DNA from 4 places in the Acidihalobacter prosperus genome. Region 3 is predicted to be linked to each of the others. Evidence: predicted binding sites of a transcription regulator. Region 3 holds the regulator's gene; each other region holds the start of a gene.
The links. Region 3 encodes sigma-54, which starts transcription at its own class of promoters, with help from an activator protein. Its sites were predicted from a motif close to TGGCANGNTNCNTGCTT; they were not measured.

Region 1 (4,542 bases), on a different contig from region 3:
GCCGAGCGGCTGGCAGGCCTTGGCCGGGTTGACGGTCAGCGCCTCGCGCTGGAAGTTGAGTTCCTGATATTCCTTCGTGGTGGTCCATTCGAAGACCTCGCGAATCTTCTCCGCGGGGTGCATCTCTTCGTATTTCGCACGCTTGTCGCCGATGACCTTCTTGTATTCCTCATTACGGAACAAGGGGTACGACGGCTGTATATTCTCGACATCTTGGCTCATCGGGGTTCTCCTCGCCGCGCCACTCATCCGTGGACAGACGGCTCAATGGGAAAATCGTGTTCCGGGTTGCGTGCCCGGGACTCGCGTCCCGGGCACGGCCCGCAGTCTTACGCGTTGGCCGCCAGCGCGGTCTCGGCATCTTCCGAAGCCGCCCACGGGGTCTTCACGAAGGCCCAGCAGGGGTTGTTCAGGGTCATGTCCATGTCCCGTGCGAAGATGGCGAAGCCGTCGTAGCCGTGATACGGACCCGAGTAATCCCAGGAATGCATCTGGCGGAACGGAATGCCCATCTTCTGGAAGATGTACTTCTCCTTGATGCCGGAACCGATCAGGTCGGGCTTCACCTTCTTCACGAATTCCTCGAACTCGTAGCCGGTGACGTCGTCGTAGATCAGCGTGGCGTTGCCCATTTCCTTGATCGTGCGGTCGTAGTCATCGTTGTGGCCGAACTCGTAGCCGGTACCCACGACTTCCATGCCCAGATCCTCGTACGCGCCGATGACGTGACGCGGACGCAGGCCGCCGACGTAGAGCATCACGCGCTTGCCTTCCAGGCGCGGACGGTACTTGGCGATGACCGCGTCGTACTCGGCGCGATACTTCTCGATCACGCGCTCGGCGCCTTCCTTGATCTTGTCGTCGAAGTAGCTGGCGATCTTGCGCAGCGACTCGGCGATCTTGGTCGGGCCGAAGAAGTTGTACTCAACCCATGGAATGCCGTACTTCTCTTCCATGTGACGCGAGATGTAGTTCATCGAGCGGTAGCAGTGCAGCAGGTTCAGCTTGACCTTGGGGGTCAGCTCGATTTCGGCCAGGGTGCCGTCGCCGGACCACTGGGCCACCACGCGCAGACCCATCTCCTCGAGCAGGATGCGCGAGGACCAGGCGTCGCCGCCGATGTTGTAGTCGCCGATGATCGCCACGTCGTAAGGCGTCGTCTCGAAGCTGTTGTCGTTGTCGCGGTTGGGCAGCACCCAGTCGCGAATCGAGTCGTTCGCGATGTGGTGACCCAGCGACTGCGACACGCCGCGGAAACCTTCGCAACGCACCGGCACGACCGGCTTTTCGATTTCCTTGGAGGTCTTCTTGGCCACCGCCTCGATGTCGTCGCCGATCAGACCGATCGGGCACTCGGACTGGATCGACACGCCTTTGCTCAGCGGAAACAACTGATCGATTTCCTCGATCATCTTCGCCAGCTTCTTGTCGCCGCCGAACACAATGTCCTTCTCCTGGAAATCCGAGGTGAAGTTCATGGTGCCGAAGGTGTTCACGCCGGTGGTGCCGACGTAGTAGTTGCGTCGGCCGGCACGCGAATACTGGCCGCAGCCCACCGGGCCGTGGGAAATGTGGATCATGTCCTTGATCGGCCCCCACACCACGCCCTTGGAGCCGGCATAGGCGCAGCCGCGGATCGTCATCACGCCGGGCAGCGACTTGCGGTTGGAAGTGATGCACTTGTTGGACTTCTCCAGCGACTGGTCGTTGGTCGCCAAGTGCTTGGCGCGGTCCTTGCGCGCCTTCTCCGGATAGACTTCGAGCACCTCCTGGATCAGAGCCTCGGTTTCTTCTCGATTGATCAGGGTCATCGTTTCGATCTCCATGCACCGCGCCGACCGCCCATCCGCGGACCGACGCGAACAAGATGCGCCGGCCCCGGGCGGGGCCGGCGTTCGTTCATGCCGCTCAGGCAGTCGCCTCCGCGACCGCCTCGTCGGCAGCGGTCTTGCCGACGATGCTCAGATCCTCCTCGTCCATGATGCCGAACTCGGTCAGCAGCTCTTCGAGTTCGTCCATGGTGCAAGGCGTGGGGATGCAGAACTGGGTGTTCTCCACGATCTTCTTCGCCAGCGCACGATACTCGTCGGCCTGCTTCGCCTTCGGGTCGTACTCGATGACGGTCATGCGGCGAATCTCGGCGCGCTGCACGACGTTGTCGCGCGGGATGAAGTGGATCATGCGGGTACCGAGCTTGCGGGCCAGCGCCTCGATCAGCTCGTCTTCACGGTCGGTGTTGCGGGAGTTGCAGATCAGACCGGCCAGACGCACGCCACCGGAGTTGGCGTACTTCACGATGCCCTTGGAGATGTTGTTGGCCGCGTACATGGCCATCATCTCGCCGGACACCACGACATAAATTTCCTGAGCCTTGTTCTCGCGGATGGGCATGGCGAAACCGCCGCACACCACGTCGCCCAGCACGTCGTAGAACACGAAGTCCAGGTCTTCCTCGTAGGCGCCCTCTTCCTCCAGGAAATTGATGGAGGTGATCACGCCGCGGCCGGCGCAGCCAACGCCCGGCTCCGGACCGCCGGACTCGACGCACTTGATCTCGGCATAGCCGCTCTTGAGCACGTCTTCGAGTTCGAGATCCTCGACGCTGCCGGCCTCGGCCGCCAGCTCCATGATGGTGTTCTGGGCCTTGGAGTGGAGAATCAGGCGAGTCGAGTCGGCCTTCGGGTCGCAACCGACGATCATCACCTTCTTGCCCATCTCTGCCAGGCCGGCCACCAGATTCTGCGTGGTCGTCGACTTGCCGATACCACCCTTGCCGTAGATTGCGCACTGACGCATTACCATCGCTTTATCTCCTATGGGGAAATTGACCAAACGTGCTTACGCCAGCGTCATGGAGCAAGCGATGTGCCAAGATCGCAAAAACACCCAATGAATTGTTTTAATAAGGTTTTTTTGATCAAGCCCGCACACGAAGCTGCGTAGGCGACGCGACACAAACCCACACGGGTTGTCTGGATAGCGACAAAGCGCACGTGCTACGGGGGCACCACAGGCGCGGGCGCATGCCACCGGCATCGCGCCCGCAGGATAAGGATATCGACTCGATGCGGACGGACGCCCATGACGCGCGCGGGTGATGTCGGGGCAAAACCGGGGGGAACAGGGATGACGGCAAACCGGAGCGGCGAGAAGATCGCCGCTCCGGCTGCCTCGGGGATACGACGGGTCAGGCGCGCAACAGCGCCTTGGCGAGACGCTCGGAGATCTGATCGGCGGTGAACTGCGGCTCGTTCGGCGGATACAGCGTGTCCTCGTCGAACTCAAAACCGTGCTCGCGGGCGAGCGCGAACATTTCCTTGAGCTTCTGGCAGCCCTTGAGCTGGGCACCCAGCGCGGCGTCCGCGCGCGCCTTGGCGGAAAAGGCGGCAATAGCCTGAATCGACATGATGGTCCTCTTGCGGGTGTGGGTGAATCGTGCTGCTGTCCGTTCGTCCGCTGCGACCGAAAAAACCGCAGCGCCGCGTTGCTCGTCGCTTGTTTGGCATCGTCAAACTTCGCGCCCGCGCCTCGATTGGCGGCTGATAGACCCGCCACATCGCATGAACGGACGCTCGTCAGTCCCGAGCTTCCGCTTCCTCGGCGCCGGTATAGCGGCGAAACCGTTTTTCGCGCGAAATGCCGAGTATCTTGGCGAGCCAAGGCGGCGGCGAATGCCGGATCACCTGCTGCAGATCGGCCAGCACGTCTTCCGCCGGCCCGCCCTCCAGCTTCTTCATTGGATGAATATCGGCACGCACGATCTTGGCGGCCGCCGGCCCGCCCACGGAAACGACATACAGCACCTGACAGTCGCGAATCAGATCGACCCGGAAAAGATTCTTGTCGTCGGCATGGTCGGCCGCCGCAGCCGAACGGATATCGATCAGGCGTATCTCGCCGGCGGAAACCTGATAAACCAGAAAGCGCAGACAGGAACCGAAATGTCCGTCCAGATTAGCGCCGCTGTTGGAGGCGATCGCCACGCGGATCGATCCCGGCATATCATCCTCGGCATAGGCCGCCGGCCTGGGCAAGCTATCGTCCTCGCTGGTTTCGCCCCACAAAATGCGTACCGCGAGCTTGATCGGCTCCAGTCCGCCCCGATCCATGCCGTCGGTATTCTCGCTGTCCTCCTCGCCGTCCAGGCTGCCGATACCGGCCTTGAGGTCGGTCACGGTGATGCGTGCGAGCTTGTCCAGATCGAGCGGCGTGCCCAGTCGATCGTTGAGCACCTCGATCAAGGTGGACAAATCGGTGTCCGGCAGACTGCGCGCCGCCAGTGCGATGCGCAGCGCGGTGTCGCGGTCGATATTGGCAACGTTCATCGTCAAAGCCTCAAAAAGTGAGCCGGGTCAGGCCTGCGGCGGATGCGTCCGACTGCTCGGCCGGCGTGCGCGCCGTCACCGACAGCGCATGCAGGGTGCCGCGACGGATATCCTCGGCGAACAGCGCCAGCACCGCCCTCTGCCGCGCGAGCAGCCCCATGCCGGCAAAGGTCTCGCTGACCACCGTCAGCTCGAAGCTGCAATCCTCCCCCGCCAC
Region 2 (4,542 bases), on a different contig from region 3:
TGCCGGCAGCGGCCGATCGTTGCGCAGATCGGCGTACAGCCGGGCGGCGATGATGATGTCGCACAGGTCGGTCGGCAGGTCGGGGTTACGCATCCATTGCTCGCCTTCTTCGACGGCGATCACCACATCGTGCTCGAATCCCCATTCCTTGAGCAGCACGCCGCCGACCATCGGTGAAAGCCGTGCGATGGCGAGCTTGAGTTCGTCACCGCTGGTTTCCAGGCTTTCCGAAAACAGCAGGATGGGTACCGCGCCTACGCGATGCATGAGGCCCGCGAGCAGGGCATGGTCGGGGTCTAGCACGCGGGAATGGCGGGCGACGATGTAGGCGGTTGCGGAGACTTCCACGCTGGTTTCCCACAACATCTGCATTTGCCGGGCGGTCTGTGGCGAACGGGCCTTGAACACATTGTGCATTGTGATGCTGATCGCCAGGCTGGCGGTGCGCTTGAGACCGAGTCGAGTGATGGCTTCGCGCACCGAGCCGACCGCGCGCGTGCCACGGTAGGCAGCGCTGTTGGCGGCCTGCAACAGGCGGGCGGTGAGCGACGGGTCGACCTGTATGACCTTGGCAAGGTCATTGAGACTGGTCTCCGCATCGGCGGCGAGTTCGCGGATGCGTATGGCGATTTCGGGCATGCTCGGCAGTTGCATGCGCCCATCGCTAAGTGCCTTGTAGAAGCGTTCGAGCAGATCGCTTTCGACCGTGGAAATGCTTTGCTCGCCGACATCGTAGGCGCCGCCGTCGCCTTCGGCCGCGACGGCCTCTTCCACAGCCTTACGTGCGATGCTCAGCAGTCGGGTGGATTTGAGAGTGGTTGCATAGTCCACATCATCGCCATCGGCAAACAACGGCTGCTGCAGCCGTGCGGCATCCACTTCGGGGTCGATGGTCTCGATTACATCGTCGCCGCGGATCAGTTGCATGCTGCCTTCGAGCACGAAGCTGACCCATCGTTCGCGGTTGCGTGCAGGCAGGCGCTTGCCGGCGTCGAGGGTGTCGACGCGCGACGCCGCCAGCAGGTTTTGATGGGCGGCTTCGCTGAGCCGGCTGAGAGGCGCCAGGCGGCTGAGCTGTTCGATGGATACGTCCGGATTGGGCATGGATTGGCTAATCGGCGGCGCGCTCGTGGCGGGTGTGGGATCAGGCGGGGGCCATATGCCCCCGGCCGTGATTATCTCCCCTGCGTGGTGTGTTCGTGAAGTACCTTGAGGATGGTCTCGGCGAACTCATTGGGCTGGAATTTCGGCAGAAAGGCCGTCGCGCCGACACGATCCACCATGGCCTGATTGAAGGATCCGCTCAGGGATGTGTGCAGGATGACGGGCATGTCCGCCATCCGCTTGTCGGCGCGGATGCGGCTGCACAGGGTGTAGCCGTCCATGCGCGGCATCTCGATATCGGACACGATCATGTCGAACCCGCGTTCCGTGCCGCCGGACGCTGCGATGGCTTCAAGCTTGTCCAGCGCCTCTCGACCATCGTTGGCGAGCGTGACCTGCATGCCGAGCTGCTCGAGTGTCCTCCGTACCTGAAGCCGGGCGACCGACGAATCGTCGGCCACCAGCACAGAGGGCGCGGTGTCGTCATTGCCCGTTTCCTTTTCGCGGATATCATCCGAGAGGTCGGTGTTGACGCCCTGTACATCGGCCAGGATGCGCTCGACGTCCAGGATTTCGATCAACTGGTCTTCGTATTGGGTTACGGCGGTCATGTAGTGACCCGAGCGGCTGCCCTTGGGTGGCGGCAGCACGGATTCCCAGCTGATGTTGATGATGCGCTCCACCGAGGCGACACGGAAACCCTGAACGCTGCGGTTGAACTCGGTGACGATGACGAAGCTTTCCTCGCCCGCGGCCACGCCGCGTCGCCCCAGGGGGCGGGCGACCTCGATGATCGAGGTCGGGCGGCCACGAATATTGGCGATCCCGAGTACGTAAGGGTGAGCCTGCGGCACGCCCTTGAGTTTTGGCAGCGGGATGATTTCCCTGACCTTGAAGACGTTGATGGCGAATATCTGCTGCCGATCCAGTCGGAACAGCAGGAGTTCGAGCCGGTTCTGTCCCGCGAGTCGGGTGCGTTTGTCTACGGCGGTGAGGATGTCGGTCATACGGCCCCTTGATTCGGCTAGTTGTCCTTATACCGATATTGTCGGCAGCAACCCATAGGAGTTTAGAAGCTCATGAGCAACCTGGCGTTGAATCTCTCTTGTCGGGCGATGGCCCGCATATTGCTAAACAGTATACAGATCGGTGCCGGTGTCCGAGGGGCGCGCGGTATTTCGTCAAAATCATGACGTATTGGGGATCGGAGGGGGCTGCGAGTGTCGGGAAGCTGTCGATTTATCGGGTTCCTGTTGGGTGCAGGGCTGTCCCTGCTGGCGGTTTCCGTTTCGGCTGCGAGCAGGGTCGAGCCGCATGCGCGCATACTGGCGGCAGCCAAATCCTATGCGCTGGCTGAGGCTAAGCTTTCACTGACGGGTGCCAAGATTCAGGTATCGGCCTCGCCGATCGATAGCAGGCTGACCTTGCCGGCCTGCGTGCAGGGGCTCAATGCATTCAAGCCCAGTGGTGGGCGCATGATCGGCAACGCCGTGGTCGGCATACGTTGTGACGGACCACATCCATGGACGCTATACGTGCCTGTCCGGATTTCGGCGCGACTTGCGGTGGTGGTGGCGACAAGGCCGTTGAGCAGAGGCGCTCAACTGAGCGCCTCGGAGCTGGGCTTGGCGGAGCACGATCTGAGCGGGCTGGCCTATGGCTACTTGACCGCCAAGTCGCAGGCGGTGGGGCGCATGCTGACGCGCAGCGTGTCGGCGGGACAGGTGGTACAGCCGGGGATGCTGGCGCAGCCGCTGTTGGTGCACCGAGGACAGACCGTGACCATCGTCTCCGCCGCAGCCGGGATCGAGGTGACATCCCAGGGGGTGGCGCTGGCTTCCGGTTCGCGTGGCCAGCTGGTCAAGGTGCGGAACAGCGAATCGCAGCGGATCGTGCAGGGCGTGGTCAGCGGTCCCGGGCGCATCAGAATCGATGGCTAGCGGCTTCCATGCTGGTCGTGGCGGATGAATAGGGCTAAAGTTTCGTCAGGCTTGGTCGATAAGACTGGCATCGGCAGAGGCGATTGCCGCACGCGAGGCGTTTGACGCCATGCGTGTTGGCAAAGGCAACGGGTGATTGCATGAACATCGATCTCAAGAACGTCCCGCAGCAAGGCGGTACCAAGGGTGCGGGAGAGACGGCTGGCCCGTCATCTCGTACGGCGGTGCAGCAGGGCGCGCCGAGGGAGTCGGCCGGAGCCGCTCAATCCTCGGGAGCCCCCGCCGCTTCCGGCGATTCGGTCAGTCTGACGCGTGGCGGCCAGCAGCTGGCGCAGCTGCAGGCTGGATTAGCGCAACAGCCGGTTGTCGACAAGCAACGCGTGGCCGAGCTGCGGCAAGCCATCCAAAGCGGTCAGTACCATGTCAACCCGGGCCAGGTGGCGGACAAGTTGCTGGGTTTCGAAGGGCAGGCCAAGCAGCGCTCCTGATCCATGCGTGACGGCTCGGGCAGCCTCGAACGGATGGCGGTGCCGTGAACAAAGACGAATCCATGTTGTTGTCGCTGCTCTCCGAGGAAGTCTCGGAGATGGAGCGCTTGCGCGCGTTGCTTGAGGCCGAGGCCGAGGCGCTGCAGGGGTTGCAAGCCGATGCACTGCTGCAAATGGTGGAAACCAAGGCAGGGCTGGTCCAGGCGCTGGAACGGCTCGGCGCCCGACGTGCGGAGTTGCTTGTCCGTATCGGTTGCGCCAGCGATCCGCCAAGCCTGAAGCTTTTCATGGCGAATGCGCCCGCGCCCATTGCGACGGCCTGGCAGGCGCTGGTGGCGGAAACGGGGCGCTGCGAATCCCTCAATCGTCGCAACGGCGCGCTCAATCAGAGCGGCCAGCGGCAAGTGTTGCGGCTGATCAGGGTGTTGCGCGGCGAGCCTGTCGAGCCGCCGACATACGGTCGAAAGGGCGATCCCGGGGTTGGTGGCGGCCAGCCGCTGGCCAAGGCTTGAGGCGCGGCGCCGCTCAGCGACGCCGGTACGCGCTTCCCGGGCTGAAACGCACGAGTTCAAGCAGGTCGCTTGCACTGCTCGCGGTTTCTGCGGCGCCAAGGAACAGGTATCCGCCAGGGTTCAGGGCTTGCCCCAGTCTTCTCAGGATGTCTTCCTTCGCGGTCGCGGAGAAATAGATCAATACATTGCGGCAGAAAATCACGTCGAATCGCCCCAGCGTCGCGTAGCTTTGCATCAGGTTGTATTCGCGGAAACTGACACGTGCGCGAACCTTCGGGGCGATTTCCCAGCGTTCGCCCTTGTTCACGAAGTAACGTTGTCGCTGGTCGTCCGTCAACCCCCGCATCATGCTGAAGCTGTCGTAGCTGCCGACCTTCGCTTCATCGAGTATCTGCTTGGAAACGTCCGTTGCGATGATCTGGACGTTGGACAATGGCAGGCCAGGGTGCGTGCGCAGGCTTTCGTCGACCGTCATGCTTAGCGAATAGGGTTCCTGCC
Region 3 (4,542 bases):
AGGGTGGCGCCGCCCCAGTGCGTGTCGGCGGCGGACAGCTGGTGTACGCCTCCGTCGCGTCCCGACAGCCAGGAGAGCTGCAGGCGCTTGCCGAGCGCTTGGTAGAGGGCAGCCGCTGAAAGATTGGCTTCCATGGCGTCGCCTAGGCGGCGTGCCGGGCTTCCCAGTCGCTGAGCAGTCCCAGAGTGGCTTCGCTGCCATCGGCAGTGCGCAGCTGTTGCACGGCGACCGGGTCGCTGAACAGCTGCGCCAGCCTGGAAAGCGTCTCCAGGTGTTCGCTGGCGCTATCCTCCGGCACCAGCAACGCGAACAGCAGGTCGACGGGTTGCTGGTCGGGGGCATCGAAATCGATGCCCCCGCTGAGTTTGATGAAGGCGGCCTGCGTCTCCTTGAGCCCGGTCATGCGGCCGTGGGGGATCGCCACCCCATGGCCCAAGCCGGTGCTGCCGAGGCGTTCGCGCGCGAGCAAGGTATCGAAGACCTCGTGCGAGGAAACCTGCCCGCCTTGGGCCAGCAGCTCGCTCAGTGCTTCCAGCGCCCGTTTCTTGCTGTGGATGTCGGCACCGCTGAGGATGCGCTCGGTGGTGAGAAGTTCGCCTATCTGCATGGTTCAGGTGTCGCCCCGATGTTTTCAGGTGGCCGTGCGTTTGGTCGCTTCGGCCTTGTGGTGGTCCTTGGTTTTTTCCTTGTGCTTGATGACCTGCCGGTCGAGCTTGTCGACGAGTGCGTCGATGGCGGCGTACATGTCTTCGCTGACGGCGTCCGCGAAGAGCTGGTTGCCGCTGAGATTGAGGCTGGCTTCGGCTTTCTGGCGCAGTTTTTCTACGGAGAGGATCACGTGGACGTCAATCATGTTGTCGAAATGCCGCTCGAGGCGCTGGAATTTTTCGCTCACATAGCTGCGCAGGGCGTCGGTCAGCTCGATATGGTGCCCGGACAGATTGATTTGCATACGATACTCCTCGTTGAGGGCCATGTCTTATGTGCCCATGTGGGGGGCGGGGCCGTCATGGCTGGCGCCATCCCGCGGCCGCTTTCGCGGCCAGGGGCGGCATCCCCCGCCGCCTGATGTCGACGCTCGCACCCGACCGTGCTCCCTGGTCCGGCCGGCCCGCGGCAGGTGTTTCGCGGTGCGCAAGGTCGAGGATACGTGTGAAGTCGCCATAATCTGAGTCTAGTTGAGGCGCTTGCGATCGCTGGAGGACGGGATGTTCATGCCCTCGCGGTACTTGGCCACGGTGCGGCGCGCCACCTGGATGCCCTTTTCGCCGAGCAGGTCGGCGATCTTGCTGTCCGACAGGGGCTTGTCACCGGGTTCGCCCTCGATCAGCTTGCGGATCATCGCGCGTATGGCGACGGCCGAGCACTCGCCGCCGTCGGCCGTGCCGACATGGCTGGAGAAGAAGTACTTGAATTCGAAGATGCCGCGGGGGGTATACATGTATTTCTGGGTGGTGACGCGGGAGATGGTCGATTCGTGCATCTCGACCTGTTCGGCGATGTCGCGCAGCACCAGCGGTTTCATGGCCTCCTCGCCGTATTCCAGAAAGCCTCGCTGTTGCTCGACGATGGCGGTGGCGACGCGCAACAGGGTTTCGTTGCGGCTTTGCAGGCTCTTGATGAACCAGCGGGCCTCCTGCAGCTGATTCTTCATGTAGGTGTTGTCCACGCTGCTGTCCGCGCGCCGGACCATCGAGGCGTAGGTCGAATTCACGCGCAGGCGCGGCGCCACCTCCGAGTTGAGCTCCACGCGCCAGCGCTGCCCCTGTTTGCGCACGGTCACGTCGGGGACGATGTACTCGGGGCGGCTGTTGCTGATCTGCGCGCCAGGGCGGGGGTTGAGCGACTGGATCAGTGCGATGGTTTCCTGCAGCTCGGTCTCGTCCAGATCCAGGTGACGCATCAGTGCCTTGAAATCGTGGTTGCCGAGCAGGTCGATGTGCGATTGCACAAGATGCCGCGCCGATGCCAGCCGGGGGGTGTCCCTCGGCATCTCCGAGAGCTGTATGTCAAGGCACTCGGACAGGTTGCGCGCACCGCAGCCGGGCGGATCGAGCCGTTGTACGAGATGCAGTACGGCTTCGACGTCCTCGATCTCGAGTTCGGTCTGCAGTTGATCCGCGAGCGAGGCGCGGATGTTTTCCAGGTCTTCCTGAAGATAGCCGTCGTTGCCGATCGCGTCGATCAGGGTCATGGCGATCAGGCGGTCCTGCTCGTTCATGGTGGCGAGGTGGACCTGCCAGAGCAGATGGTCCGCAAGCGATTCGCCGTCTCCGCTCTGCGACTCATAGGGGTCGCGGTCGTCGCCTTCGGAGGGTGCGGAGCCGGCCGCGGAGGGCGGTTCGTAGATGTCGTCCCAGGCGCTGTCGACGGGCAGCTCGTCCGGAATCGTGTCCTGCGACGGACTGTCCTCGGCGCTGCTTTCGCGGGCTTCGCCGTTGATCGGTTCGCCGTCCGCGCCTTCGCCCCGGCCGCCGTCCTCGTCGATTTCGAGCATGGGGTTGGTCTCGAGCACTTCCTGGATGTGCGTCTGCAGCTCGAGCGTCGAGTACTGCAGCAGACGTATCGCCTGCTGCAGCTGGGGAGTCATCGCCAGGGATTGCCCCAGCCTGAGTTGAATGGATGGCTTGATCATCGCGCCTGATGTTTATCTTGAATCCGCGTTTAACGCAATGGTCATCATCGGTCTACGGGATGTTGTTAGAGTCGGAAGTCCTGCCCCAGATAGACCTCGCGGGCCTTCTGATTGTGCAGGATGTCTTCCGGCGCGCCTTCGGCGAGCACATGACCCTCGCTCAGGATATAGGCTCGCTGGCAGATGCCGAGGGTTTCACGCACATTGTGATCGGTAATCAAGACGCCAATGTCCCGGTCGCTCAGGTGTCGCACGATCCGCTGGATGTCGAGTACCGAAATGGGGTCGACGCCGGCGAAGGGTTCGTCGAGCAGGATGAAGGCCGGGTCGGCGGCCAGCGCGCGCGCAATCTCGACGCGTCGTCTCTCACCGCCCGAGAGGCTGAAGCCGCGACTGGCGCGGATATGCCCGATCTGCAATTCATCCAACAGACTTTCCAGGGTTTCATTCTGTGCCCTGGGGTCGAGATTGTCACGCAGTTCGAGTACGGCGCGGATGTTGGCTTCGACGCTGAGGCGGCGGAAAACCGAGGCTTCCTGCGGCAGATAGCCAACGCCCATGCGTGCGCGGGCGTGCATGGGGAAGCGGGTGATGTCCTGATCGTTGAGGTGTATCCGCCCCGAATCCGGCTGAATCAGACCGACGATGATGTAGAAGCAGGTGGTCTTGCCCGCGCCGTTGGGGCCGAGCAGGCCGACGATTTCGCCGCTGCCGACCTCGAGGGAAACGCCGCCGAGCACGTCGCGTCCGCGATAGCGCTTGGTCAGGCCACTGGCGCCGAGCACGCTCATGGCGCGGATTTTCCCGTCGTGCCCTGATCGGGCACCAGCGTGGCCTCGACGCGATGCCCAGGCGCACCGGCGGTGACGACGCCATTTTTCGTGTCGTAGACGATATGCGTGCTGCTGAAGGTGTTGCGCTCCTGGCTCAGTTCGGCCTGTCCCTGCAGTTGTATCTGCCGGCTGTCCGGCAGGTAGAGCATGTGCGCCGCGTGTCCCTTGACCGGTTTGCCCTTGGGGGTGACGTCGCTGAAGGTGGCCGGGTTGCCGTCCATGGTCAGGCGTTCGACCGGTCCCTTGGGCGGCGCCACCACGGTCAGTCGGTCGCCGTCGATGGTGAGGGTGTTCTGGGTGACGCGGACGTGCCCGGTGTAGATGCCGACACCGGTCTTCTGGTCGAAATGAAATCGGTCTGCGCTGATATGCACGGGCGCATCGCGTGCCACCGGCGGCGCGGCCACGGCAGCGGCCGGCAGCAGCGCGGCTAGAAACAGCAGGCGCCATGGCACGCGCCGTTCTACGCTCGGCCGGGGCTCAGGGCTGCGCGGTGGGGCGGGTGTAGACACTGTTCACGTCCTTTAGGAGGTCGAAGACCTGCTGCTTGAAATTCGCGTCCAGGCCGATGCCCCGCGTCACGTAGCCGGGGCCTTCGATGCGCGTGGGTTTCGGGCTGGTCGCGATCTGCCGACGCGTGTCGACCGTCACATCATTGGATATCACGCGAATCGTCCGACCCTGCGCGTCCTGACGCGTGATCACCACCCGTTCCGGCATGCGCACGACGGTGTCGCCGGGCAACAGTACCGCGCTGGGTGAGCGCAGCGTGACCGGCGCGCCGTGCTCAGGATATACCACGAGCACGGGATCGGTCAGCCGGGTCAGGCGGTCGGGCAGGGTGTGTGCGAGATGCGTCGCCCGTAGCCGGTAGCGTGGCTGCCCATCGCGGCGCATCTGGGTCAGGGTGATGTCGTCGGCGGAGTAGTCGGTGCCGCGGGCCAAGGGGGCAACCTTGAGCGGCGGCGGCAGCACGTGTCGAGCCAGCCACAGACCCAGTAGCAGGGTGACGGCCAGTGCGGCGCCTGTGAGCAGGCGCTGCGCGTTCATGCGAGATAGGTCGCGACCAGGCGT
Region 4 (4,542 bases), on a different contig from region 3:
AGCACGCCGTTGCCCAGGGTCGGGTGGCGCTTGCCGGCGTTCCAGGTGGTGCCGCCCAGGGTGACCCCGTGGTAGAGGGTCACGTCGTCGCCGAGTTCGGCGGTTTCGCCGATCACCACGCAGGCGCCATGGTCGATGAACAGGCGGCGGCCGATGCGTGCGCCGGGATGAATGTCGACATTGCTCCACAGCCGTGAGGCGAAGGCGAGCAGACGGGCCGGATACCGCCAGCCGGAGGTCCACAGGCGGTGCGCCAGGCGGTGCACGACCAGCGCATGCACGCCGGGATACGTGGTGAGGACCTCCAGGCGGCTGCGTGCCGCCGGGTCGCGCTCGAACACGCAGGCGATGTCCTCGCGCCATTGCGCGAACAGCGTCGGACGGACAGGGTTCATGCGCGGCTGCAGATGCAGGGTCATGCGGTCCTCCTAGTGCGTGCCGGGTGTGGGCAGAGGCGCCAGTGCGCCGTAGAAGCCGAGCAGTTCCTCGGGCAGCGGGGCCCGCTTGGCGCGGGTGGCAAAGCCGCGCAGCTGCTCCAGCAGTGCCTCGGCCTGGTCGCGGGTGAGGGTGATGCCGAGTGCCGCGTAGGCGTGGGTCAGGGCATGCACGCCGGAGTGCTTGCCGAGCACGAAGCGGTGGCTGCGGCCCAGCTCGCCGGGATCGATACCCTGGTAGTTGTGCGGGTCCTTGAGCAGGCCGTCGACATGGATGCCGGCCTCGTGGTCGAACACGCCTTCGCCGACCAGGCTCTTGTGCCAGGAGACCGGGCGGCCGGAGGCCTGCGCCACGAGCTGCGAGACCCCGGTAAAGCGCTGCAGGTCGATGCCCGTCTCCATCGCGTAGAGATGGCGCAGACCGGCCACCACCTCTTCCAGCGCGGCATTGCCGGCGCGTTCGCCAAGGCCATTGACCGTGGTGTTGAGGTGGGTGGCCCCGGCGCGCGCGGCGGCCAGCGTATTGGCCGTGGCGAGTCCGAGGTCGTCGTGGGCGTGCATCTCGATGTCGAGGTCGCAGCGGGCACGCAGGCGGGAGATGCGCTCGTAGACGCCGAAGGGGTCGAGTATGCCGACCGTGTCGGCGAAGCGCATGCGCCGCGCGCCGGCGAGCTGGGCGGCCTCGGCGACGCGATCGAGGAAATCGGGGTCGGCGCGTGAGGCGTCCTCGGCGCCGACGCAGACATCAAGCCCGAGATCCAGCGCCGCGGCGACGTGGCGCCCGATGCAGGCGAGCACCCAGTTGCGGTCGCGGCCCAGCTTGTGCCGGATCTGCTGGTCGGAAACCGGTATCGACAGATCGACCATGTGCGCGCCGAGATCCGCACACAGGGCGAGATCGTCGGTGCGCATGCGGCTCCACAGTACCAGCCGCGCCGGGAGTGCGAGCTGTGCGATGGCGCGGACCGATTCGCGTTCGGCGGCACCCATCGCCGGAATGCCGACTTCAAGCTCGGGGACGCCGAGCTCGACCAGCGCGCGTGCAATCTCGATCTTCTCGTCGAGCGAGAAGGCCACGCCTGCCGACTGTTCGCCGTCGCGCAGGGTCGTGTCGTCGATCACCGGGCTTCGTTGGGCTTGCATGGCGTTCTCTCCAAGGCCTGTACAGGCAGGAAAGCAAACCGCGTGCCCAATTAAAAATATTTAATTTACAAATGCTTAATGTTTTTCTTATGGAGTGGAAAACGTCGATGCCCCGAACTTTGTCGGAACTGCGACAAACGCATCGCGCGCCGCTCAGTCGAGCAGGGCGACCGCCTTGACCTGGGCATGGACGCGCTGGCCCTCGTGCAGGCCCAGGTGTTCGCGCGAGTGTCGGGTGATGCCGGCGAGCAGCGCGGTACTGCCGAGGTCGAGGCGGACGCTCAGGGTAGGTCCATCCCCGGCGATCTCGGCGATGCGGGCGGGGAACACGTTGAGGATGCTGGTCTCGCCGCTGTGGTCGTGCAGGGCGATGCTGACGTCGCTGGCGTGGATGCGCAGCCGGATCGGTGCGCCGGGCCTGGTGTTGTCGAGTGCGATCCGGAATGTACCGTCTGCAAACCGGATCGTGGCGAGATGGGTGCGTTCGTCGAAGGCTTCGAGCGTGCCGTCGATGATGACGCCGGCGTCGCCTGGCTGACCGCCCAGCGGCAGCCGGCCGGCGGCGAGCAGCTCGGTGAGCGGGCCGCGCTCGACGATGCGACCGTCGCGCATCAGCGCGACGCGGTCGGCGAGCCGTACGACCTCGTCGGGCGCGTGGCTGACGTAGATCACCGGGATGTCGAGCTCGCGGTGGAGGCGTTCCAGGTAGGGCAGGATGGCGGCCTTGGAGGTCACGTCCAGGGCCGACAGCGGCTCGTCCATCAGCAGCAGCCGCGGACTGGTGAGCAGGGTGCGGGCGATGGCCACGCGCTGGCGCTCGCCACCGGACAGGTGGGCCACACCGCGCTTGAGCAGGGCGTCGATGCCAAGCAGGGCGATGGCCTGCTCCCAGACCACGCGCCGGCGTGCCGCCGGGGTACGGCGCAGGCCGAATTCGAGGTTGCGTCGCACCGTCATGTGGGCGAACAGCTCGGGCTGCTGGAACACGAATCCCAGCGGCCGGCGGTGGGTGGGCAGGAACACGCTGCGCGCGTCGTCCTGCCAGGTCTCGCCATCGAGCTGCACGCGTCCCTGCGCGCGCGCGAGCCCGGCGAGGCAGCGCAGGGTGGTGCTCTTGCCGCAGCCCGAGCGGCCGAACAGGGCCGTGACGCCGGGTGCGGCGTCGAGTTCGAGGTCGAGACCGAAGCCGTCCCGCTGCAGGCGCAGCGCGCAGGAAAGCCCCTTCACGGACGCAGCCCCGCCTGCCGCGGCGCGATCAAGCGCAGCAGCAGGAGTACCAGCAGCGAGAACACCAGCATGCCTCCGGACAGTAGATTGGCCTCGTGGTACTGCAGGTTTTCGACGTAATCGTAGATCGCGAGCGAAAGCACCTTGGTCTGGCCGGGGATGTTGCCGCCGATCATCAGCACCACGCCGAACTCGCCGACCGTGTGCGCGAAGCCCAGCGTGGCGCCGGTGAGGATACCGGGCCGAGCCAGCGGCAGGGCGACGGTGAAAAAGCGATCCAGCGGTGCCGCACGCAGGGTCGCTGCGGCCTCCAGCGGCTGTCGCCCGATCGCCTCGAAGGCCGCCTGTACCGGTTGCACCACGAAGGGCAGCGAGTAGATCACCGACCCGACCACCAGGCCCGGAAAGGTGAAGGCGAGCGTGCCGAAGCCGGCGGCGTCGGTGAGCAGGCCGAGCGGGCCGTGCGGTCCCAGCGCGACCAGCAGATAGAAGCCCAGCACGGTCGGCGGCAACACCAGGGGCAGCGCCACCACCGAGCCGACCAGCGCGCCCACCCAGCCGCTGCGGTGCGCCAGCCACCAGGCGAGGGGGATGCCGACGAGCATCAGGATCGCGGTGGTGACGCCCGCGAGTTCGAGCGTCAGCCAGACCGGTTCGAGGTCCATGGCGTGTCTCCGGTGTCCAACGAACTCAGCGGGCGATCTCGTAGCCGTAGCGGCGAATGATCTTTTCCACCTTGGGGCTCTTCAGATAGGCGTAGAAGGCCTTGGCCGTAGGGTCGTTCGCCGCGCGTTTGAGCAGCACCACCTGCTGTTCGATGGGCTTGTAGAAGGATTGCGGCACCAGCCACTGCGAGCCCTTGCGCGCGGGGGGCAGCAGGGCGATCTGCGAGAGTGCGACGAAACCGAGCTGGGCGTTGCCGCTGGCCACGTACTGATAGGCCTGGGTCAGACTCTGGCCGCGTACGATGCGCGGCTGCAGGCTATGCCACAGGCCCATGTGTTCGAGCACCTGCTGTGCCGCGGCGCCGTAGGGGGCCGCCTTCGGCTCGGCGATGGAAAGTCGCGCGAACTGGCCGGCGCGCAGCACCTTACCGCCGTCGCCGAAACGCCCGGCGTGAGGGCTCCACAGCACCAGGCGACCGATCGCGTAGGTGCGCCGGCTCGACGGCACCGCGAGTCCCTGCTCGGCGAGCAGTCGCGGGCGGCGGCTGTCGGCGGACAGGAACAGCGCGAAGGGCGCGCCGTTGCGGATCTGCGCATAGAGCATGCCGGTGGCGCCGAAGCTCGGCAGTACGGTCTTGCCGGTCTGCTGCTTGAAGTCGGCCGCTATCAACTTGATCGGCGCAGTGAAATTGGCCGCGACCGCAATATGCAGCGGCGCGTCGGCGAGGGCGGCCGGTGTGGCGAGGCCGAGCAGGGTGCCCAGCAGGCAGGCTTGCGAGATAAAGCGTCGGGTGCGGTTCATGGCGATTCCTTGGGTGAGTGGGGGTCAGCGGGCGACGGCCAGCAGCACGCTGGCCGCGTCGAAGGTGGCGCAGGCGGTGGCGCCGGGGGCGAGGTCGAGGCGCGCGAATGCCTCGGCGTCGATCACGGAGACCACGGTCTTGCCCCCGGTCAGGGCGATGGCGATCTCGGCCTCGTCGGTGCCGGCGTGCAGCCGCGTGACGGTGCCGCACAGCCTGTTGTGTGAATCTGCGGCAAGCGTCGCGTGGGCATTTTCGATCCCCACCGCCGGC

Region 1: nifH (nitrogenase iron protein) is a predicted target of sigma-54. The motif match lies at 2,855-2,871, and genes of this name have one in related genera.
Region 2: flgA (flagellar basal body P-ring formation chaperone FlgA) is a predicted target of sigma-54. The motif match lies at 2,221-2,237, and genes of this name have one in related genera.
Region 4: nifV (homocitrate synthase) is a predicted target of sigma-54. The motif match lies at 1,609-1,625, and genes of this name have one in related genera.

The regions. Positions count from the first base shown of each region.
Region 1 covers NZ_JQSG02000001.1:311,231-315,772, reverse strand. The annotation lists gene nifK (nitrogenase molybdenum-iron protein subunit beta) at 1-222, opposite strand, end outside; gene nifD (nitrogenase molybdenum-iron protein alpha chain) at 330-1,811, opposite strand; gene nifH (nitrogenase iron protein) at 1,909-2,802, opposite strand; gene THPRO_RS01495 (Nif11-like leader peptide family natural product precursor) at 3,188-3,406, opposite strand; gene THPRO_RS01490 (dinitrogenase iron-molybdenum cofactor biosynthesis protein) at 3,576-4,325, opposite strand; gene THPRO_RS01485 (BolA/IbaG family iron-sulfur metabolism protein) at 4,336-4,542, opposite strand, start outside.
Region 2 covers NZ_JQSG02000002.1:70,406-74,947, reverse strand. The annotation lists gene THPRO_RS04275 (HDOD domain-containing protein) at 1-1,104, opposite strand, end outside; gene THPRO_RS04270 (chemotaxis protein CheV) at 1,176-2,111, opposite strand; gene flgA (flagellar basal body P-ring formation chaperone FlgA) at 2,358-3,044, shown strand; gene flgM (flagellar biosynthesis anti-sigma factor FlgM) at 3,185-3,532, shown strand; gene THPRO_RS04255 (flagella synthesis protein FlgN) at 3,577-4,044, shown strand; gene THPRO_RS04250 (CheR family methyltransferase) at 4,058-4,542, opposite strand, start outside.
Region 3 covers NZ_JQSG02000003.1:108,059-112,600, reverse strand. The annotation lists gene hprK (HPr(Ser) kinase/phosphatase) at 1-134, opposite strand, end outside; gene ptsN (PTS IIA-like nitrogen regulatory protein PtsN) at 143-607, opposite strand; gene hpf (ribosome hibernation-promoting factor, HPF/YfiA family) at 632-952, opposite strand; gene THPRO_RS07260 (RNA polymerase factor sigma-54) at 1,175-2,635, opposite strand; gene lptB (LPS export ABC transporter ATP-binding protein) at 2,701-3,426, opposite strand; gene lptA (lipopolysaccharide transport periplasmic protein LptA) at 3,423-3,923, opposite strand; gene lptC (LPS export ABC transporter periplasmic protein LptC) at 3,949-4,518, opposite strand; gene THPRO_RS07240 (KdsC family phosphatase) at 4,515-4,542, opposite strand, start outside.
Region 4 covers NZ_JQSG02000001.1:338,338-342,879, forward strand. The annotation lists gene cysE (serine O-acetyltransferase) at 1-419, opposite strand, end outside; gene nifV (homocitrate synthase) at 429-1,577, opposite strand; gene modC (molybdenum ABC transporter ATP-binding protein) at 1,731-2,804, opposite strand; gene modB (molybdate ABC transporter permease subunit) at 2,801-3,469, opposite strand; gene modA (molybdate ABC transporter substrate-binding protein) at 3,495-4,271, opposite strand; gene THPRO_RS01670 (TOBE domain-containing protein) at 4,296-4,542, opposite strand, start outside.